DNA from 2 places in the Kitasatospora sp. NPDC101157 genome. Region 1 is predicted to be linked to the other one. Evidence: predicted binding sites of a transcription regulator. Region 1 holds the regulator's gene; the other holds the start of a gene.
The links. Region 1 encodes HrcA, which represses chaperone genes, less so after heat shock. Its sites were predicted from a motif close to TTNGCACTCNGNNNNNCNGAGTGCNAA; they were not measured.

Region 1 (10,935 bases):
CGACGCCGTCGTGCGTGACCTGGTGGACTGACATTCGTTAACGTGGGCGTCAGCCGTCGGAGGGAGCGTGCGATGACCGCCATCGATGATCGGATGACCGGGATCTTCGAGAACCTGGAGGTGCCGGAAGGCGTCAAGGCCGAACTCATCAGGGGGGAAATCGTGATGATGGCCGGGCCGGACATGGTCCACAACCTCATCGTCTCCGCGATTCAGCACCAGACTCCCTACGCCCGGTGGCGGGCACTCCAGACCCAGGACCTGATCATCTCCGGTGAGGCCAGCGAACCCCAACCGGATCTGGTCGTCTTCGAGCGTGGTGTCGTCCCGGAGACGGGCCGTCTGCTGCCCGCCTCCGCGGTGACGCTCGTGGTCGAGGTGGTCTCCAAGACCAGCGTGCACCGGGACTACCGGATCAAGCGTGAGATGTACGCCCAGGGTGGTATTCCGGCGTACCTCATCGTCGATCCGCTCAAGGGCGTGTGCGTGCTCCTCACGGACCTGACCACCGACACCCCGTCGGGGCTCCCGGTGTACTGGTCCGAACGGACCACCAAATTCGGTGACCCGATTCGGGTGGACCTGCTCGACATCACCATGGACACCTCGGAGTTCCGGACCTACTCCTGACCCGGCAGGGCCGTGAAGTCGATCAGTTCCTCGACCCGGCCCAGGAGTTCGGGTTCCAGGTCCTTGTAGCTGTTCACCTTCGAGAGGATGTGCTTCCAGGCGGCCGGGGTGTCCACCGGCCAGCCGAGGCGGCGGCAGGTGCCCTCCTTCCAGTCCTCGCCGCGGGGGACGGCGGGCCAGGCGGGGATGCCGACACTGGACGGTTTCACGGCCTGCCAGATGTCGATGTAGGGGTGGCCGACGACCAGCACGTTCTCGCCGGTGACCTGGGCGGCGATGCGGTGCTCCTTCGTCCCCGGGAGCAGGTGGTCGACCAGGACGCCCAGGCGCCGTCCCGGGCCGGGGGCGAAGTCGGCGACGATCGCCGGGAGGTCGTCGATGCCCCGGAGGTACTCGACGACGACGCCCTCGATGCGCAGGTCGTCGCCCCAGACCCGTTCGACGAGCTCGGCGTCGTGCCGGCCCTCGACGTAGATCCGGGATTCCCGGGCGACCCGGGCCCGGGCGCCGGGGACGGCGACGGAGCCGGAGGCCGTACGGCCCGGGCCGCGGGAGGGGGCCGGGGCGGCGGGGCGGACCAGGGTGACGACCCTGCCCTCCAGCAGGAAGCCGCGCGGCACCATGGGGAAGACCCGGTGCTTGCCGAAGCGGTCCTCCAGGGTGACGGTGAAGCCCTCGGCGGTCTTCTCGCAGCGCACCACCGCCCCGCAGTAGCCGGTGGCCGCCTCCTCGACCACCAGGTCCCGCTCGGCGGGCACCTCGGGTGCCGGCTGCTGCTTCTTCCACGGCGGGGTGAGGTCGGGTCCGTACTGGTGGCTGCGCATGGGGGCGACTATACGGACGGACCGTCAGAGGCCCGGCGCGCCCCAGACCGGGAACCAGCGGCCGAGGTCCTTCTCCAGCCGCAGGTCGTTCGCCAGCATCGCGTTGACCTGCAGCTCCAGCGGGCTGTTGCGCCGCTCCCCGCCGCCGGGCATCGGGGCGAAGGGGTAGAAGGTGCCGCGCTTGTAGAGGTAGACCAGGGCCAGTGACTGGCCCTCCCCGTTGCGGAAGCCCACCAGCGAGCAGAGCAGCTGCGGCCCGAAGCCGTTGGCCTCCAGCTCGCTGTTGACCGCGTGGAGGTCGTTCACCAGCTCCGGCAGTTCCTCGGGGGCGTGCCGGGCGAGCAGCCAGGAGTAGCCGTAGCCGTCCTTGGAGGCCTCCACCGGGACGCCGCCGCGCTCGGTGTCGGCGTCCAGCAGCGCCCGGACCTGCTGCTCCACCTGGACGAAGGCCGCGCCCTCGACGGCCGCGAAGCAGACCGAACCGAGCCCGGTGGGCAGGAACCCGGCCCCGGCCTCCAGGGTGAGCGCGGCGGACGGCACGCCGAACAGCTGGTCGAGGTCGGGCTTCACGGGCTTGGTGCGGCCGAACAGGGCGTCCAGGAATCCCACGTCGGTCCTTTCGTGAGCGGGGTCGGAACGGGTCAGCGGCCGAGCTGCTCGGAGATCTTCGCCAGCTGGGCCAGTCGCTTCTCCAGCGTCGGGTGGGTGGAGAACAGCTGGGAGGCGGTCTCCCGGGCGCTCAGCGCGGGGGCGAAGTAGAAGGCGTTGTAGGGCTGGGAGCGGCGCAGGTCCTCGGTGGGGATGGCGGCGATCTGCCCGGTCACCTTGGTGAGGGCGGAGGCCAGGGCGCTGGGCCGGCCGGTGAGCTGGGCGGCGGCCCGGTCGGCGGCCAGCTCACGGTAGCGGGAGAGCAGCCGGGTGAGCAGGAAGCTGATGGCGTAGACGACCATCGACACCAGCGGGATGACCAGCGCCGCGATCGCCGCGTTCTGGTCGTTGCTGTTGCGGTTGCCGCCGATGAACCCGCCGTACATCGCGATCCGGGTGATCGCCCCGGCGAGCACCCCGAGGAAGCCGGCGATGGTCATCACCGCGACGTCCCGGTGGGCGACGTGCGACAGCTCGTGCGCCAGGACGCCCTCCAGCTCCTCCGGTTCGAGCCGGCGCAGCAGGCCGGTGGTGACGCAGACCACGGCGTTCTGCGGGTTGCGGCCGGTGGCGAAAGCGTTGGGCATGTCGTTGTCGGCGACCGCCACGCGGGGTTTGGGCATGTCGGCCAGGGCGCAGAGCCGGTCGATCGTGCCGTGCAGCTGGGGGAACTGCTCCTCGGTCACCGGCCGGGCGCCCATGGCCCGCTCGGTGATCTTGTCGCTGAACCAGAACTGGGCCACGAACAGCCCGCCCGAGATCAGCACGATCAGCGGCCAGGCCCCGCGCAGCAGCGCGATCAGCAGGCCCGTGAAACCGACGTACAGCAGCCCGATCACGAACATCGTCGCGACCATGCGGCCGGTCAGACCGCGGTCGGGTGCGAAACGGGTGTGCTGGCCCGAGCTCGACATCTCCTGCTCCTCCGTTCGCCGTCGCTTCCGATGCTGCCACCCGGACGGCCCCGGGGCACCACCCGCGCACGCGGAGTGTCGTGGCGGCCGTCCGGAACTGCGGGCAGGATCACCCCGGCCGGGCCGTTCCTGCGGTAGGACCCGGGCCGTACACTGGCAGGTACGGTTTTGGCACTCGCGTGTGCAGAGTGCCAAGGTCGGGGCCGTCCGAGGAGCGGCTCACAGCATCACAGACGGACAACGTGCGAAGACGGAGGTGCGTGCCCCATGGCCGGTGAGGTCCGCCAGCTGGACGACCGCAAGCTCGCCGTGCTGCGCGCGATCGTCCAGGACTACGTGGGCACCGAGGAGCCGGTGGGCTCCAAGGCCCTGGTGGAGCGGCACAACCTGGGAGTGTCCCCGGCCACGGTCCGCAACGACATGGCGGCGCTGGAGGAGGAGGGGTACATCCACCAGCCGCACACCAGCGCCGGGCGCATCCCCACCGACAAGGGCTACCGGCTGTTCGTCGACAGGCTCGCCGAGATCAAGCCGATGAGCTCTCCGGAGCGCCGGGCGATCCGGCACTTCCTGGACGGCGCCGTCGACCTGGACGACGTGGTCAGACGGACGGTGCGGCTGCTCGCCCAGCTGACCCGGCAGGTCGCCGTGGTGCAGTACCCCTCGCTCACCCGCTCCACCGTCCGGCACATCGAGCTGGTGGCGCTGGCCCCGGCGAAGGTGATGCTGGTGCTGATCACCAACACCGGCCGGGTCGAGCAGCGGATGATCGACTGCCCGGGCACGGTCGGCGAGACGGTGCTGGCGGACCTGCGGTCGCGGATCAACGCGCGGGCGGCCGGCCAGCGGCTGCCGGACGTCCCGGGCCTGCTGGAGGACCTGCCGGCGGCCTTCGAGCAGGCCGACCGGCCTACCGTCAGTACGGTCCTGGCGACGCTGTTCGAGGCGCTCGCCGAACAGAACGAGGAGCGGATCATGCTGGCCGGCACGGCCAACCTGACCCGCTTCGGGCACGACTTCCCGCTCACCATCCAGCCGGTGCTGGAGGCACTGGAGGAGCAGGTCGTCCTGCTCCGCCTCCTGGGTGAGACCACGGACGCCGCGATGACGGTCCGGATCGGGCGGGAGAACGCGTACGAAGGGCTGAATTCCACCTCGGTCGTTTCGGTCGGCTACGGTTCGGGCGACGAGAGCGTGGCCAAACTGGGTGTGATCGGTCCGACCCGGATGGACTACCCGGGCACAATGGGGGCGGTGCGAGCGGTGGCACGGTACGTGGGCCAGATCCTGGCCGAGTCGTAGCAAACAGCCGTCGCCGGATGTCCGGCGGCGGTGTCCAGTCGCACTACTACAGGCGGAACAAGCGGAGCATTTGGTGGCCACGGACTACTACGCGGTACTCGGCGTCCGACGGGATGCGGGGCAGGACGAGATCAAGAAGGCGTTCCGGCGCCTGGCACGCGAACTGCACCCGGACGTCAACCCGGACCCGAAGACGCAGGAGCGGTTCAAGGAGATCAACGCCGCCTACGAGGTGCTCTCCGACCCGCAGAAGCGCCAGGTCTACGACCTCGGCGGCGACCCGCTGTCTCCCGGCGGCGGCGGTGGCGCGGGCGGCTTCGGCGCCGGCGCGGCGGGCTTCGGCTTCTCCGACATCATGGACGCCTTCTTCGGCGCCGCGGCCGGCCAGCGCGGCCCGCGCTCGCGCACCCGCCGCGGCCAGGACGCCATGATCCGGCTGGAGATCACCCTGGAGGAGGCCGCCTTCGGCACCACCAAGGAACTCCAGGTCGACACCGCCGTCACCTGCACCACCTGCAACGGCGAGGGCGCGGCCCCCGGCACCTCCGCCCAGACCTGCGACATGTGCCGCGGCAAGGGCGAGGTCTCCCAGGTCACCCGGTCCTTCCTGGGCCAGGTCATGACCTCCCGTCCGTGCCCGCAGTGCCAGGGCTTCGGCACCGTCGTGCCGACCCCGTGCCCCGAGTGCGCCGGCGACGGCCGGGTGCGGGCCCGCCGCACCCTGACGGTCAAGATCCCGGCCGGTGTGGACAACGGCACCCGGATCCAGCTGGCCGGCGAGGGCGAGGTCGGCCCCGGCGGCGGCCCGGCCGGCGACCTGTACGTCGAGATCGCCGAGACCTCCCACAGCGTCTTCCAGCGGCGCGGGGACGACCTGCACTGCACCGTCACCATCCCGATGACGGCGGCCGCGCTCGGCACCCAGGTGCCGCTGCAGACCCTGGACGGGCTGGAGGAGGTCGACATCCGGCCCGGCACCCAGTCCGGCCAGTCGATCCCGCTGCACGGCCGGGGCATCACCCACCTGCGCGGGGGCGGCCGCGGCGACCTGATAGTGCATGTCGAGGTGCAGACGCCCACCAAGCTCGACGCCGAGCAGGAGGAGCTGCTGCGCCGGCTCTCCATGCTGCGCGGCGAGGAGCGGCCGTCCGGCCAGTTCGCGCCGGGCCAGCAGGGCCTGTTCTCGCGCCTGAAGGACGCCTTCAACGGCCGGTAGTCGTCCCGGAAGGGGTGCCGGGGTCGGTTCCCTGGCACCCCTTCCGTGTTGTCCCCATTCGGCCGCAGGCCCCTTTCCGGAAAGGTCCCCCTCATGACCGCGCCCGTCTTCGTCGTCGAGACCGAGCGGATCGCCGCCGCCGCGCCCGGGGCCGTGGTGCGGCTCGACGGCGCGGAGGGGCGGCACGCGGCGGCGGTGAAGCGGCTCACGGCCGGCGAGGCGGTGACCCTGGCGGACGGGCTGGGCCTCGGCGTGGACGGCACCGTCGCCGAGGTGCTCGGCAAGGACGCCATCGACGTCACCGTGGACGCCGTGCGGCGGGAGCCGGAGCCGGTGCCGCGGATCGTGGTGGTCCAGGCGCTGCCCAAGGGCGACCGCGGCGAGCTGGCCGTGGAGACCATGACCGAGGTCGGCGTGGACGTGGTGGTCCCCTGGACCGCCTCCCGCTGCATCACCCAGTGGAAGGGCGAGCGCGGCGCCAAGGCGCTCGCCAAGTGGCGGGCCACCGCCCGGGAGGCGGGCAAGCAGTCCCGCCGGCTGCGCTTCCCCGAGGTGGGCGAGCCGGTGACCACCCGGCAGCTGGCGCCGCTGCTGGCCCAGGCCGCTCTGGCCGCCGTGCTGCACGAGGAGGGCGCCGAGCCGCTGGCGCAGGCCGCGCTGCCCGCCGGCGGGGACATCGTGCTGGTGGTCGGCCCGGAGGGCGGGGTCTCCCCGGAGGAGCTGGCCGCCTTCGCCGAGGCGGGCGCCGCGCCGTACCGGCTGGGTCCCTCGGTGCTGCGCACCTCGACCGCCGGGGTGGCCGCCGGGGCGCTGCTGCTGGGGCGCACCGGCCGCTGGGCGTAACTCCCGCGCGCCTGCCCGGAGTTCTCGGGAAATCGGGGCGGATCGTACCCGCACCTGCTTACGCTGACCGGGTGACGGACTCCGTGAGCACCTTCCCGGGCGCCTATCTGCGCCATCCCCATCTGCACGGTGACCTGGTCGCCTTCGTCGCCGAGGACGACCTGTGGCTCGCCCCGCTGGACGGCGGCCGGGCCTGGCGGCTGACCGCCGATCACCTGCCGGTGCACCATCCCAGGTTCTCCCCGGACGGGCGGCTGATCGCCTTCACCTCCACCCGGGACGGCGCCCCCGAGGTGCACGTGGTGCCGGTCGACGGCGGGCCGTCCCGGCGGCTGACGTACTGGGGCAACGGCGAGACCCGGGTGCAGGGCTGGACGGCGGACGGGCGCCCGATCGCCACCACCGGCGCGGGCGGCTCCGGCGTGCGGCGCACCTGGGCGCACGCCGTCCCGCTGGACGGCGGCGAGGCGGCGCGGCTGCCGTACGGGCCGGTCGGCGGGCTGGCCTTCGAGCCGGACGGCGAGCGCGTGCTGCTGGTGACGGTCAACAACCGCGAGCCGGCCTGGTGGAAGCGCTACCGGGGCGGCCGGGCGGGCAAGTTGTGGATCGGACGGGACCGGTTCGCCCGCGTCCACGAGGAGTTGGACGGGCAGCTCGACTCCCCGCTGTGGGTCGCCGGCGAGGGGGCGCCGGGCGGCCGGATCGCCTTCCTGTCCGACCACGAGGGCGTCGGGGAGCTGTGGTCCAGCCGCCCGGACGGCTCCGACCTGCGCCGCCACAGCAGCCACCCGGACGGCTTCTACGCCCGCAACGCCGCCACCGACGGCACCCGGGTGGTCTTCCACCGGGCCGGCGACCTCTGGCTGCTGGACGACCTGGACACCGCCGTGCCCCGCCGTCTGGACGTCCGGCTGGCCGGGCCGCGCACCGGCCGCCGCCCCCGCCCGGTGCCCGCCGCGCACTGGCTGGAGTCCGCCGCCCCCGACCGCACCGGGCGGGCCAGCGCCGTGGTGGTGCGCGGCAGCGTGCACTGGCTGACCCACCGGGAGGGCCCGGCCCGGGTGCTGGACGAGTCCCCGGGCGTGCGCGCCCGGCTGGTCCGGGTGGTGCCGGGGGAGGACGGCGGGCAGGGCGTGCTGTGGGTGTCCGACGCCGAGGGCGAGGACGCCCTGGAGTACGCCCCCGCCGTCCACGACCCCGAGCGGCGCCGGCTGGCCGCCGGGCGGCTGGGCCGGGTCAACTCGCTGGTGGTCTCCCCGGACGGCAAGCAGGCGGCGCTCGGCGTGCACGACGGCCGGGTGCTGCTGGTCGCCCTGGCCGACGGCGCCGTGCACGAGCTGGACCGCAGCACCGACGGCGAGGTCAGCGGGCTGGTGTTCAGCCCGGACTCGGCCTGGCTGGCCTGGTCCCGCCCGGTGCACCGGATGGGCCCGTACTCGCTGCGCCAGATCGTGCTGGCGAACCTGGCCACCCGCACCGTCAGCGAGGTCACTCAGCAGCGCTTCGTCGACACCTCGCCGGCCTTCACCGCGGACGGCCGCTACCTGGCCTTCCTGTCGGTGCGCAACTTCGACCCGGTCTACGACGCGCACGCCTTCGACCTGTCCTTCCCGAACGGCTGCCGCCCGTACCTGGTCACCCTCGCCGCGGACACGCCGTCGCCGTTCGGGCCGCAGCGGGCCGGCCGCCCGCCGGGCGGGGAGGAGGACGAGCCCAGGGCCCGCAAGGCGGACGGCGAGGAGGGGGCGGACGGGGCCGCGCCGGCCACCAGGGTGGACCTGGACGGCATCGCCGACCGGATCCTGCCGTTCCCGGTCGAGGGCGGCCGCTTCCATGCGCTGCGTGCCGCCAAGGACGGGGTGCTGTGGACCAGGGCGCCGCTGCTGGGCGAACTCGGCGACGAGGCGGCCTCGTTGGACGACGAGCGGCCCCGCCCGGTGCTGGAGCGCTTCGACCTCAGGAAGCGCCGGGCCGAGCAACTGGTGCACGGGGTCGACGGGTTCGCGGTCAGCGGGGACGGCACCCGGGTGGCGGTGCTGGACGAGGGTGAGCTGCGGATCGTCCCGGCCGACCACAAGGCGGGCGGTGAGGACGACGGGACCGCCGTCGACCTCACCCGGCTGCGGGTGACCGTCGACCCGGCCGCCGAGTGGCGGCAGATGTACGCGGAGAACGGCCGCCTGATGCGGGACAACTTCTGGCGCCCGGACCTCGGCGGCCTCGACTGGGCCGGGATCCTGGACCGCTACCGGCCGCTGGTCGAGCGGGTCGGCTCGCACGACGAACTGGTCGACCTGCTCTGGGAGGTGCACGGCGAACTCGGGACCTCGCACGCCTACGTCGTGCCCTACGGCCGCTACACCGAGCCCGCCCGGCGGCAGGGCCTGCTCGGCGCCGACCTGGTCAAGGACGGCGATCGGTGGCGGATCGCCCGGATCCTGCCCGGCGAGTCCTCCGACCCCCGGGCCCGCTCGCCGCTGGCCGCGCCCGGCGCCGCGATCCGCCCCGGCGACGCCGTACTGGCCGTCAACGGCCGCCCGGTGGACCCGGTCACCGGCCCGGCCCCGCTGCTGGCCGGCACCGCCGGACAGCCGGTCGAGCTGACCGTGGCCGGCAAGGACGGCACCGACCAGCGCCATCCCGTGGTCGTCCCGCTCGCCGACGAGGAGGCGCTGCGCTACCACGACTGGGTGGCCGGGCGGCGGGCCGCGGTGCGGGAGCTGTCCGGCGGCCGGCTGGGCTACCTGCACATCCCCGACATGCAGACGGCCGGCTGGGCCCAGCTGCACCGCGACCTGTCCACCGAGATGGCCCGGGAGGGCCTGATCGTGGACGTCCGGGAGAACCGCGGCGGCCACACCTCGCAGCTGGTGATCGAGAAGCTGGCCCGGCGGATCGTCGGCTGGTACGCCATCCGGGACACCGACCACCCGGTGCCCTACCCGATGGACGCCCCGCGCGGGCCGGTGGTCGCCCTCGCCGACGAGCTGTCCGGCTCGGACGGCGACGTGGTCAACGCCGCGATCCAGGCGCTCGGGATCGGCCCGGTGGTCGGCACCCGCACCTGGGGCGGGGTGATCGGCATCGACAGCAGGTACCAGCTGGTCGACGGCACCCTGGTCACCCAGCCCAAGTACGCGATGTGGCTGGAGAACTACGGCTGGGGCCTGGAGAACCACGGCGTCGACCCGGACGTGGAGGTGCCGTTCGCCCCGCACCACTGGGCGGCCGGCGAGGACCCGCAGCTGGCCGAGGGCGTGCGGATCGCCCTGGAGACCCTGGCCGGCACCCCGGCCCGCTCGGGGCCGCGGCTGCCCTGGGCGTAGTGGCGGTGTCCGGGGCGGGAGGTCGGGGCCGACCCCCCGCCCCGGGGCGTGGGTAGGATGCGGGGCTGTCCTTGATCGCGATCTTGATCTGATCGACAGCTCACGGGGGAGCACAGCATGGCTCAGGGCTATCCGCCGCCGCAGTACCCGCAGTACCCGCAGGATCCGCAAGGTCCGCCGAACGGCTACGGGGCGAACCCGTACGGCCGGGGGCCGTACGCGCAGCCTCCGCAGCCGTACCCGCAGGCCCAGCAGCCGTACGCCCAGCCCCAGCCGTACCCGCAACCCCAGCCGTACGGCCAGCCCCAGCCGTACCCGCAACCCCAGCCGTACGGGCAGGGCCCCCACCCGCAGGCGCAGCCCGCACTGCCGCCGTGCCCCCCGGAGGCGTACGCCGGACGGCGCTTCCTGGCGATCGTGCTCGACTTCGTCCTCGCCTTCGGCCTCGGCTTCGCCACCGCCATCGCCGACGACAACACCGCGAAGCATGCCAAGCCCGTCGTGCACGCGGCCGGCCACGCCGCCGTCCAGAGCCCGGTGGTGCCGTTCTGGGTGGCGTTCCTGGGAGCGGGCCTGCTCGCCTCCTTCCTCAACCAGGTGGTGCTGGCGCGGCTGACCGGCTTCAGCGTGGGCAAGGGGATCCTGGCGATGCGGGTGGTGCGCCGCAAGCGGGTCATGCGCCCCAACACCTGGCGGCTGACCCGGCGCTGGCTGCTCGGCTTCGTCTTCCTGGCGGTGGTCCTCATCTCCGAGGACTTCGACCTGTCCGAGGGGGACGTCGTCGGGATGCGCTCGGTGCGCTGGAAGCACCTGCAGGAGTACCAGCAGGCGGTCGGACGGCTCGGCTAGGCTGCCGCCAGTACGGCCCACGTCAACGAAGAACCCAGCGAACCGAGGAGAAACCGATGGCCGGCGAGCCGCAGCCCGACTGCCTGTTCTGCAAGATCGTGGCGGGCGAGATCCCGGCGACCGTGGTGCGCAAGACGGACCGCGTCCTCGCCTTCCGGGACATCGCGCCCAAGGCCCCGGTGCACGTCCTGGTCATCCCGCACGTCCACTACCCGAACGCCGCGGCGCTGGCCGCCGCCGAGCCGGAGATCGCCGGTGAGCTGCTCGCCGAGGCGGGTGCGGTGGCCAGGGACGAGGGCGTCGAGGACTACCGGCTGATCTTCAACACCGGTGCGGACGCCGGGCAGACCGTCTTCCACGCCCACGTGCACGTGCTCGGCGGC
Region 2 (10,935 bases), on a different contig from region 1:
CCCTCCTCCTCGGCCAGCTCATCCAGCAGCTCCGCCTCGTCCACGCCGACACCACCACCCCCCGCACCCTCCTCCAGCACACCCTCACCTCCTGGCGCGCCGACCTACGCCCCCTCGACCTCGCCTTCTACGCCATAGCCCTGACCGGCGGCTTCCTCCTCACCCGCCGCACCGCCACCCGCACCTGACCACCCCTCCGGGAACACATCACAGGGGGATGCGCTGAGCAAGGGGTGACTGCCGCAGAGGCAGTAGAAGAGGCGGCGGAGGGCACGCCGCAAAAGGGGCACCGGCAGCAGGCGCCCGTGGAACGGGCGGTCGAAGGTAGCTGCGAGAGAGGCGGGGCCGGGGACCCCCACACACCCCCGGCCCCCCCCGCCCGGGGGGGGGGGGGGGCCCCCCCCCGCCCCCCCCCCCCCCCCCACCCACCCCCGGAACCGCCCCCGGCGTCACCCACCCTCCCGAAAGCCCCACCCCCAACAGCAACCCCCCGAACAGCCTCAATCCCCTCAGCGGTGAGCCAGCGCCGGATTCACCGTCACCTCGACCCGCTGGAACTCCTTCAGCTCCGTGTACCCCGTAGTAGCCATCGCCCGCCGCAGCGCCCCGAACAGGTTCATCGTCCCGTCCGGCGTGTGCGACGGCCCCGTCAGGATCTCCTCCGTGGTGCCGACCGTCCCGAGGTCCACCCGCTTCCCGCGCGGAAGCTCCTCGTGGACGGCCTCCATCCCCCAGTGGAACCCCTTCCCCGGAGCATCCGTGGCCCGGGCCAGCGCGGCGCCGATCATCACCGCGTCCGCGCCGCAGGCCACCGCCTTCGGGATGTCGCCGCTGTACCCGACCCCGCCGTCCGCGATCACGTGCACGTAGCGCCCGCCGGACTCGTCCATGTAGTCGCGCCGCGCCGCCGCCACGTCCGCGACCGCGGTCGCCATCGGCACCTGGATGCCCAGCACGTTGCGGGTGGTGTGGGCCGCCCCGCCGCCGAACCCGACCAGCACGCCGGCCGCGCCGGTCCGCATCAGGTGCAGCGCGGCGGTGTACGTGGCGCAGCCGCCGACGATCACCGGGACGTCCAGTTCGTAGATGAACTGCTTGAGGTTGAGCGGCTCGGCGGCACTGGAGACGTGCTCGGCCGAGACGGTGGTGCCGCGGATGACGAAGACGTCGACCCCGGCGTCCACGACGGCCTTGGAGAACTCGGCGGTGCGCTGCGGCGAGAGCGCGGCGGCGGTGACCACACCGGAGTCGCGGATCTCCTGGATCCGCTGCTTGATCAGCTCGGCGCGGATCGGCGCGGCGTAGATCTCCTGCAGTCGGCGGGTCGCGCTGGCCTGGTCGGTGATCGAGGCGATCTCGTCCAGCAGCGGCTGCGGGTCCTCGTAGCGGGTCCAGAGGCCTTCGAGGTTCAGCACGCCCAGGCCGCCGAGGCGGCCGATGGCGATGGCCTGCTGCGGCGAGACCACGCTGTCCATGGGGGCGGCCAGGAACGGCAGCTCGAAGCGGTAGGCGTCGATCTGCCAGGCGATCGAGACCTCCTTCGGGTCACGCGTACGGCGGCTGGGGACGACGGCGATGTCGTCGAAGGCGTACGCCCGGCGGCCGCGCTTGCCTCGCCCGATCTCGATCTCAGTCACTTCGAGCCCTTCTGGTTTGTTGCTCATGCCCGCCGGGTCACCCCGGCCGACCCCAGTATCCCGTACTACCGCCGACGGCGCCCCGACGGCCCACGCCCCGGACGCACGGGGGCCCGCCGCTGCGGTGCAGCGACGGGCCCCTCAGGCGGTCCGGCCGATCAGTACGCTCAGCGGGCCGAGTAGTTCGGCGCCTCGACGGTCATCTGGATGTCGTGCGGGTGGCTCTCCTTGAGGCCGGCCGAGGTGATCCGGACGAAGCGGCCCTTGCTCTCCATCTCGGCGATGGTGCCGGCGCCGACGTAGCCCATGGTCTGGCGCAGACCGCCGACCAGCTGGTGCAGCACGGCGGACAGCGGGCCGCGGTACTGGACCTGGCCCTCGATGCCCTCGGGGACGAGCTTGTCGTCCGAGGCGACCTCGGCCTGGAAGTAGCGGTCCTTGGAGTAGGAGCGGCCCTGGCCGCGGGACTGCATGGCACCCAGCGAGCCCATGCCGCGGTAGGACTTGAACTGCTTGCCATTGATGAACAGCAGCTCGCCCGGGGACTCCTCGCAGCCGGCCAGCAGCGAGCCCAGCATCACGGTGTCGGCACCGGCGGCCAGCGCCTTGCCGATGTCGCCGGAGTACTGCAGGCCGCCGTCGCCGATGACCGGCACGCCGGCCGCCCGGCAGGCCTGGGCGGCCTCGTAGATGGCCGTGATCTGCGGGACGCCGATGCCGGCGACGACGCGGGTGGTGCAGATGGAGCCGGGGCCGACGCCGACCTTGACACCGTCCACGCCGGCGTCGATCAGCGCCTGGGCGCCGTCCCGGGTGGCGACGTTGCCGCCGACCACGTCGACCCGGACGGCCGACTTGATCTTCTCGATCCAGGCCAGCGCGTTGTGGCTGTGGCCGTGCGAGGTGTCGACGACCAGGAAGTCCACGCCGGCCTCGACCAGGGCCTGGGCCCGGTCGAAGGCCTCGGCGCTGGCGCCGACGGCGGCGCCGACCAGCAGACGGCCCTCGGCGTCCTTGGCGGCGTTCGGGTACTGCTCGGCCTTGACGAAGTCCTTGACGGTGATGAGGCCCTTGATCCGGCCCTCGTCGTCGACCAGCGGAAGCTTCTCGATCTTGTGGCGGCGCAGCAGCGCCATCGCGTCCTCGCCCGAGATGCCGACCTTGCCGGTGATCAGCGGCATCGGGGTCATGATCTCGCGGACCTGGCGGCTGCGGTCCGACTCGAAGGCCATGTCACGGTTGGTGACGATGCCGAGCAGCTTGCCGGCCTCGTCCGCGATCGGCACGCCGGAGATGCGGAACTTGGCGCACAGTGCGTCGGCCTCGGCCAGCGTGGTGTCCGGGCCGACCGTGATCGGGTCGGTGACCATGCCGGACTCGGAGCGCTTCACCAGGTCGACCTGGTTGGCCTGGTCCTCGACCGAGAGGTTGCGGTGCAGCACGCCGACGCCGCCCTGACGGGCCATCGCGATGGCCATCCGCGCCTCGGTGACCTTGTCCATCGCCGCGGACAGCAGCGGGATGTTGACGCGGACGTTCCGGGAGACCCGGGAGGAGGTGTCGACCTGGTTCGGCAGCACCTCGGAAGCCCCGGGCAGCAGCAGGACGTCATCGAACGTGAGCCCGAGCATGGCGAACTTCTCGGGTACGCCTGCGGCGTTGTAAGACATTTGGGGAGTACCTTCCGTGGCCGGCCTAATCCGCTCGCGCCCAGAGGGAGGGGCGCGTTGATCGCTCACTCGCACAGACCGCCGAAAGCCGGGTGACTTGGAGGAACCTCCAAAGGAACCGCCTGCGCACCCGCGAAACTTTGGCAACCTGCCCAGGCGCCGATACCCCATGGTACTGGCACCGCGAATGTGCCCTCGTGTGCCCTTGACAACAAGGACCCCCGCACCCCCATTCCGCTCGCCGGAACCGCGCCGGCCTGCGCCCCTCCGCCCCGGAGGGTCAGGAGGACTCCTCCGCGAGCGCCCGCAGCCGGCTGAGCGCCCGGTGCTGGGCCACCCGGACGGCCCCCGGCGACATCCCGAGCACCTCGCCGGTCTCCTCCGCCGACAGTCCGGCGGCCACCCGCAGCAGCACCAGTTCGCGCTGACGGGCCGGCAGGTTGGAGAGCAGTTCCTTGGCCCAGGCCGCATCACTGCTGAGCAGCGCCTGCTCCTCCGGGCCGAGCGCCTCGTCCGGGACCTCCGGCAGGTCGTCCTGCGGCACCACGGTCGAGCCGGGGCCGCGCATCGCGGCCCTCTGCAGGTCGGCGATCTTGTGGGCGGCGATGCCGTAGACGAAGGCCTCGAACGGCCGCCCCTGGTCCTTGTACCGGGGCAGCGCGCACAGCACGGCGACGCAGACCTCCTGGGCCACGTCGTCGACGTGGTGCCGGGCCCCGCCGGGCAGCCGGACCAGCTTGGCGCGGCAGTACCGCAGCGCGAGCGGGTGGACGTAGGCGAGCAGCGCGTCGATGGCCGGGCCCTCGCCGCGCACGGCGGCCGCGACCAGTTCGCCGACCAGGGGCGAGCCTCCCGTGCCGAGCACCGGGGGGCGTCCCGGACCGACCTCGGCAGCGGGGCCGCCGGATTCCGCGTACGACGGATCGTGGCCCGGGTCGGAGGGCTCGGCCTCCCCCGGGTCCGCCTGGCCGGCCACACCGGCGACATCGTCGCGCATCGGTCCATGGTGCCTGGTCGACCGGGAAAACGCGGCACCGCGTCCGGAGTTGTGCACCGGAACGTTATGCGCTGCGGCGCCGTACGGCGTGCCGCGCACCACCGGCCCCTCCTGCACCGTGCCGCCTCCCGCCCCGCCGCCCTGGGTGGTCCCGTCCGTCGCGCCGTCCGCCGAGTGTCCTGCGGCTGTGTGGTTCGCCGCAGTGCCTGTCCGCTGGTCCCCGAGGTGCTCCACTCCTCCATGGTGCAACCTCGGGACCGTAACGTCACACGCCTGTGCGGCCCCCGCTCCGGAATTCGACGGCGGCGCGCCGCGGCCGACGGCGGCGCCGGTGGTCAGCGGACCAGGCCCCAGCGGAAACCCAGCGCCACCGCGTGGGCGCGGTCGGAGGCCCCGAGCTTCTTGAACAGCCGTCGGGCGTGGGTCTTCACGGTGTCCTCGGACAGGAACAGCTCGCGCCCGATCTCGGCGTTGCTGCGTCCGTGGCTCATGCCCTCCAGCACCTGGATCTCACGTGCCGTCAGGGTCGGCGCCGCGCCCATGTCGGGGCTGCGCAGCCGGCGCGGGGCGAGCCGCCACGTCGGGTCGGCGAGCGCCTGGGTGACGGTGGCCCGCAGTTCGGCGCGCGAGGCGTCCTTGTGCAGGTACCCGCGGGCGCCCGCGGCCACCGCGAGCGCGACGCCGTCGAGGTCCTCGGCGACGGTGAGCATGATGATCCGGGCGCCCGGGTCGGCGGACAGCAGCCGCCGGACCGTCTCGACCCCGCCGAGGCCGGGCATCCGGACGTCCATCAGGACGAGATCGGAGCGGTCGGCCACCCAGCGGCGGAGGACCTCCTCCCCGTTCGTCGCGGTGGTGACCCGGTCCACACCGGGTACGGTCGCGACGGCGCGGCGAAGCGCCTCGCGGGCGAGCGGGGAATCGTCGCAAACGAGAACGGAAGTCATGACCGTCGTCCTCCGCAGCTGATCCGCGTCACGTTGAGCCTCCTGGCTGGTACGAACCTCTCCGACACGGCCGATCGGCGACAGACTTCGTACTGATCGCCCCGACTTGCCCGCGATCGTTCCCGACGTCCGGCGCCCGCTAACCGCCTCCGCACTTCCAACGACCGTCACTCGAATGAGTTACGGCCCTCAGGCCGTCTCCACCACTGTACGTGGCCAACCCATTACCGATCAGCCGCAGCGCGGTGCACACGCCGCACTTTTGCGCAGCTCGCGCGCGGTCGGCGTACGACCCGCACACCGGTGCGGCGTGTCGCGCGCCCCCCGGGCCACCCGATTGCCACGCCCGGGCCCAACGAAAACCCTTGCCCACTTTGCCCGTTTTTATAGCTTTCCTATGGTCATTGACTGTTGTGCCCGGGTGTGGGTGACTTGTCCATGGAGTTGCCTTAAGTCATATTTCCAGGTGTCCACACCAGCGCGGGACGCCCCGCCGGGCACCGCTCGGCAGCAGCCCGCCGAAGAGCCCGGCTGCCGCCGACCGCCTCTGAAGGGAATGAGCCATGGCAGATTTCTCCCGCCTCCCCGGTCCCAACGCGGACCTCTGGGACTGGCAGCTCTCGGCAGCCTGCCGCGGCGTGGACAGCTCGCTCTTCTTCCACCCCGAGGGCGAACGCGGGGCGGCGCGCAGTTCGCGCGAGGCCAGCGCCAAGGAGGTGTGCATGCGCTGCCCGGTGATCGCGGAGTGCGCCGCGCACGCCCTGGCGGTCCGTGAGCCGTACGGCGTCTGGGGCGGGATGACGGAGGACGAACGCGAGGAGATGCTGGGCCGCTCGCGGCACCGCCTGGTGGAGGTCCCGCTGGCCCCGCCGGCGGTCGCGCACCGCTAGACCCGCATCCGCGGTGCGCCGTGGAGAAACGTTTCTTCGCGGCGCCTCAGGCCGCTGCCGCGCCGTTCGGGGGCGCCGGGGCCCCCGCCACCGACCGTCAGCGGTCGGCCGCCGCACCCGCCAGCCGCTCCCGCATCAGCGCGACGGCCGGGACCTCGGCCAGGTCGGGCAGGGTCAGCGCCACCACCTGGCGCACCGCCGGCACCCCGGAGGCCGTCCGCACCGGCACCGTCGACACGCCGTCAGGACGCACCGACTGCAGGGCCAGCCGGGGCAGCACCGCCACCCCGAGCCCGGCCGCCACCAGGCCGACCACCGCCGGGTAGTCGTCGGTCGCGAAGTCGATCCGGGGCTCGAAGCCGGCCCCCGCGCACAGCTCCACCAGGTGCCCCCGGCACTGCGGGCAGCCGGCGATCCACTGCTCCCCCGCCAGTTCGGCCAGCCCCACCGGACCGCCCCGCCCGGCCAGCGGGTGGCCGGCCGGCAGCAGGCCCACCAGCGGGTCGTCCAGCAGCGGGGTCACCACCAGGTCGGACCAGTCGGTACCGGCCGACAGCTGCTGCGCCTCCAGGTTCGCCTCGGCCCGCGCCTCCCGCGGCGAGCCGTGCGCGGGCCCGGGCGCCGCGGCCGCACCGTCGGACTGCGGGTAGCGGAAGGCCAGGGCGATCTCGCACTCGCCGCCGCGCAGCATCGCCAGCGACTCCGGCGGCTCGGCCTCGACCAGCGACACGCGCACCCCCGGATGGCTGTCCCGCAGGCGGGCGACCGCGGGCGGCACCAGGGTGGAACTCGCGGTCGGGAAGGAGACCAGCCGCACCCGCCCGGCCCGCAGCCCGGCGATCGCGGCGACCTCCTCCTCGGCGGCCGAGAGCCCGGCCAGGATTCCGGTGGCATGCTTGAGCAGGACCCGCCCGGCCTCGCTGAGCTGCATCCCACGGCCCGAGCGGACCACCAGCGGGGTGTCCACCGACTTCTCCAGGGCCTTCATCTGCTGGCTGATGGCAGGCTGCGTACACCCCAGCTCGCGGGCGGCGGCGGAGAAGGAGCCGGTGCGGGCGACGGCACGCAGGACGCGCAGATGGCGGGCCTCGATCATGCCTCAGTTATAAGGCAATCTTTGCATTCTGCAAAATTCTACTGATAGTTGAAGCCTGGAGCACCGCCCCGCACGACCGGAGGCCCGGCCCGCTGCCCCTCGCGGGGTTGCGGACCGGGCCTCCGGTCAGGCGTTCGGCGTCAGTGCGAGTGGCCGTGGCCGCCGTGGGAGTGACCGGCCTCGGCCTCCTCCTCCTTCTTCTCCACCACGAGGGTCTCGGTGGTGAGGAGCAGGGAGGCGATCGAGGCGGCGTTCTCCAGGGCGGAGCGGGTGACCTTGACCGGGTCGATGACGCCGGCCTTCACCAGGTCGCCGTACTCGCCGGTGGCGGCGTTGTAGCCCTGGCCGATCTCCAGCTCGGAGACCTTGGAGGTGATGACGTAGCCCTCCAGGCCGGCGTTCTGGGCGATCCAGCGCAGCGGCTCGTGCAGCGCCTTGCGGACCACGGCGACACCGGTGGCCTCGTCACCCGACAGGCCCAGGCCGTCGTTCAGCACCTTGGCGGCGTGGACCAGGGAGGCGCCACCACCGGCGACGATGCCCTCCTCGACCGCGGCGCGGGTCGCCGAGATGGCGTCCTCCAGGCGGTGCTTGCGCTCCTTCAGCTCCACCTCGGTGGCGGCGCCGACCTTGATGACGCAGACGCCGCCGGCCAGCTTGGCCAGGCGCTCCTGCAGCTTCTCGCGGTCCCAGTCGGAGTCGGTCGCGGCGATCTCGCCCTTGATCTGGGCGACGCGGCCGGCCACGGCCTCGGAGTCACCGGCACCGTCGACGATGGTGGTGTCGTCCTTGGTGATGGTCACGCGGCGGGCGGTGCCCAGCACGTCCAGACCGGCCTGGTCGAGCTTGAGGCCGACCTCCTCGGAGATGACCGTGCCGCCGGTCAGGACGGCCAGGTCGCCGAGGATCGCCTTGCGGCGGTCGCCGAAGCCCGGGGCCTTGACGGCGACGGCGTTGAAGGTGCCGCGGATCTTGTTCACGACCAGGGTCGACAGCGCCTCGCCGTCGACGTCCTCGGCGATGATCAGCAGCGGCTTCGAGGCACCGCTCTGCAGGATCTTCTCCAGCAGCGGCAGCAGCTCCTGGATGGAGGAGATCTTGCCCTGGTTGATCAGGATGTACGGGTCCTCCAGGACCGCTTCCTGACGCTCCGCGTCGGTGACGAAGTACGGCGACAGGTAGCCCTTGTCGAACTGCATGCCCTCGGTGAAGTCCAGCTCCACGCCGAAGGTGTTCGACTCCTCGACGGTGATGACACCGTCCTTGCCGACCTTGTCGATCGCCTCGGCGATCAGCTCGCCGACCTGGGCGTCCTGCGCGGAGAGGGACGCGACGGCGGCGACGTCGTCCTTGCCCTCGATCTCGCGGGCGACGGACAGCAGGTGCTCGGAGACGGCGGCGACGGCCTTGTCGATGCCCTTCTTCAGGGCGGCCGGGCCGGCACCGGCGGCGACGTTGCGCAGACCCTCGTTGACCAGGGCCTGGGCCAGCACGGTGGCGGTGGTGGTGCCGTCACCCGCGACGTCGTTGGTCTTGGTGGCGACCTCCTTGACGAGCTGCGCGCCAAGGTTCTCGTACGGGTCGTCCAGCTCGACCTCACGGGCGATGGTGACACCGTCGTTGGTGATGGTCGGGGCGCCGAACTTCTTGTCGATGACGACGTTGCGGCCCTTGGGGCCGATGGTCACCTTGACGGTGTCGGCCAGCTTGTTGACACCGCGCTCCAGCGAGCGGCGGGCGTCCTCGTCGAACTGCAGGATCTTCGCCATGTTCCCTATTCCCTCGGGGCTGCGGCCGGCCGACCGGCCGCCGAACTACGTGAACCAACAACCACGCCCCGGGCCCCTGTCACTTGGGACACGGATCCGGGGCGGGTCGGAACGTCTTACTTCTCGGTGCTGTTACTTCTCGATGATGGCGAGAACGTCGCGAGCCGAGAGGACGAGGTACTCCTCGCCCTGGTACTTCACCTCGGTGCCGCCGTACTTCGAGTACAGGACGATGTCACCGACGGCGACGTCGAGCGGCAGACGCTGGCCGTCCTCGAAGCGGCCCGGGCCGACGGCCAGGACGACGCCCTCCTGGGGCTTCTCCTTGGCGGTGTCCGGGATAACCAGGCCGGAGGCCGTGGTGGTCTCGGCGTCGAGCGGCTGGACCACGATGCGGTCCTCGAGCGGCTTGATGGCAACCTTGCTGCTGGTGGTCACGTCCGAGCTCCCCTTCGGAGATTACGGGGTTTTCTAACGGGTAGGGGCGAACCTGCGGGCCTGCCGTCGCGGGGGTCAGACACACGTCTTCGCGTTAGCACTCCCCCACTGGGGAGTGCCAAGGACGACCATAGGCTGCCGTTAGCACTCAGTCAACCAGAGTGCCAACGGCGCGCCCGGCGGACTCGGGTCGCGGATGAGTAGCCGTACTCATGTGCGGGGCGCGGGCCCGCGGCAAGACTCCTGACATGACATCGATTCCGCTGCGCGTCGGCCCGTCCCGGCTCAAGGACGTGGCCCTCGCCCTGCTGGCAGTGCCCCTGCTCGGCGTCGTGCTCCCGTTCGCCGTCTTCTACCTCACCGTCTGCCTCGGCAGCGGTGCCGGCTCCGGGGACGACGGGGACGGGCGCATCTGGGCCTTCCTGGGTATCGGGATGATCGCCGCCCCGGTGGCCGCCCTCGTGGCGAGCGTCGTCGTGGCCGTGCGCAGCCGGCGGTCCGGCTACCAGTTCCTGACGGTCACCGCCGCGCTCTCGCCCTTCCTGGTCCCGGCGGTCCTCTCCTCGGGCATCCTGTGGCGGTGAGCCCGGCCGAGGACGCTCCTGCGCGTCCGCGGTTGCCCTGGGCGGTGGACCTGCTGGTGGCCGTGGTGGCGATGGTGTCGCTGGTGGTGGCGGCCGTCCTGGTGGCGCTGGTGACCGGCATCTACATGTGGGGCCACCCCGACCACTCGACGGCCGCCGCCGACACGGCGCTGGCCCTCGTCTTCGCGGTCCCGGCCGGGCTGGGCGGATGGTCGGCGTGGGGCAGCCGACGGCTCGGGTACCGGATCACGCCGGTCGCCGCCCTGGCGACGCCGCCCGCCCTGGCGTTGCTGCTCTGGCTGATCGACTGACCGGCGAGAATGAGCTCGTGGACACCGAGAACCTCCAGCCCCTGCTGACCCCCCAGGGCCAGGCCCTGCTCGCCGAGCTGCGCGAGTTCGCCCCCGAGGAGGAGCTGGCGCTGGCCACCCGGCTGCGGCGGGAGCACCCGGCGGAGCTGGTGTCGGCGGCGTTCGGCCAGGCGCGGCTGCGGCAGCGGGCGCGGGCGAAGTTCGGGGCGGACGCCGACCTGATGTACTTCACGCCCAACGGCGTCGAGCAGTCCACCCGGCGCAGCGTGGCCGAGTGGCGGGCGCGCCGCTTCGCCGGGTTGGGCGTACGGCGGCTGGCGGACCTGTGCTGCGGCATCGGCGGCGACGTGCTGGCGCTGGCCCGGGCCGGGATCGAGGTGCTGGCCGTCGACAGGGATCCGGCGGCCTGCGCCGCCACCGCGGCCAACGCCGCCGCGCTGGGCGTGGCCGACCTGGTCGAGGTGGTCTGCGCGGACGTCGCCGAGGTGGACGTGACCGGCTACGACGCGGTGTTCACCGACCCGGCCCGGCGCACCTCGCGCGGCCGGGTGTTCGACCCGGAGGCGTACGCCCCGCCGCTCTCCTGGGCCATCGAG

Region 2: the regulator HrcA is predicted to act here: its motif matches at 9,586-9,612, upstream of groES (co-chaperone GroES).

Annotation. Positions count from the first base shown of each region.
Region 1 is NZ_JBIWPL010000004.1:423,540-434,474, reverse strand. Features, by position in the region: gene hemW (radical SAM family heme chaperone HemW) at 1-31, shown strand, start outside; gene ACIRVF_RS11845 (Uma2 family endonuclease) at 73-630, shown strand; gene ACIRVF_RS11840 (DUF3097 domain-containing protein) at 621-1,454, opposite strand; gene ACIRVF_RS11835 (hypothetical protein) at 1,479-2,063, opposite strand; gene htpX (zinc metalloprotease HtpX) at 2,096-3,016, opposite strand; gene hrcA (heat-inducible transcriptional repressor HrcA) at 3,284-4,318, shown strand; gene dnaJ (molecular chaperone DnaJ) at 4,392-5,534, shown strand; gene ACIRVF_RS11815 (16S rRNA (uracil(1498)-N(3))-methyltransferase) at 5,628-6,377, shown strand; gene ACIRVF_RS11810 (PDZ domain-containing protein) at 6,449-9,703, shown strand; gene ACIRVF_RS11805 (RDD family protein) at 9,821-10,552, shown strand; gene ACIRVF_RS11800 (histidine triad nucleotide-binding protein) at 10,609-10,935, shown strand, end outside.
Region 2 is NZ_JBIWPL010000001.1:618,757-629,691, reverse strand. Features, by position in the region: gene ACIRVF_RS02930 (hypothetical protein) at 1-188, shown strand, start outside; gene ACIRVF_RS02925 (GuaB3 family IMP dehydrogenase-related protein) at 510-1,637, opposite strand; gene guaB (IMP dehydrogenase) at 1,805-3,307, opposite strand; gene shbA (RNA polymerase sigma factor ShbA) at 3,588-4,304, opposite strand; gene ACIRVF_RS02910 (response regulator transcription factor) at 4,640-5,251, opposite strand; gene ACIRVF_RS02905 (WhiB family transcriptional regulator) at 5,815-6,141, shown strand; gene ACIRVF_RS02900 (LysR family transcriptional regulator) at 6,239-7,237, opposite strand; gene groL (chaperonin GroEL) at 7,378-9,006, opposite strand; gene groES (co-chaperone GroES) at 9,139-9,444, opposite strand; gene ACIRVF_RS02885 (hypothetical protein) at 9,693-10,028, shown strand; gene ACIRVF_RS02880 (hypothetical protein) at 10,025-10,339, shown strand; gene ACIRVF_RS02875 (methyltransferase domain-containing protein) at 10,357-10,935, shown strand, end outside.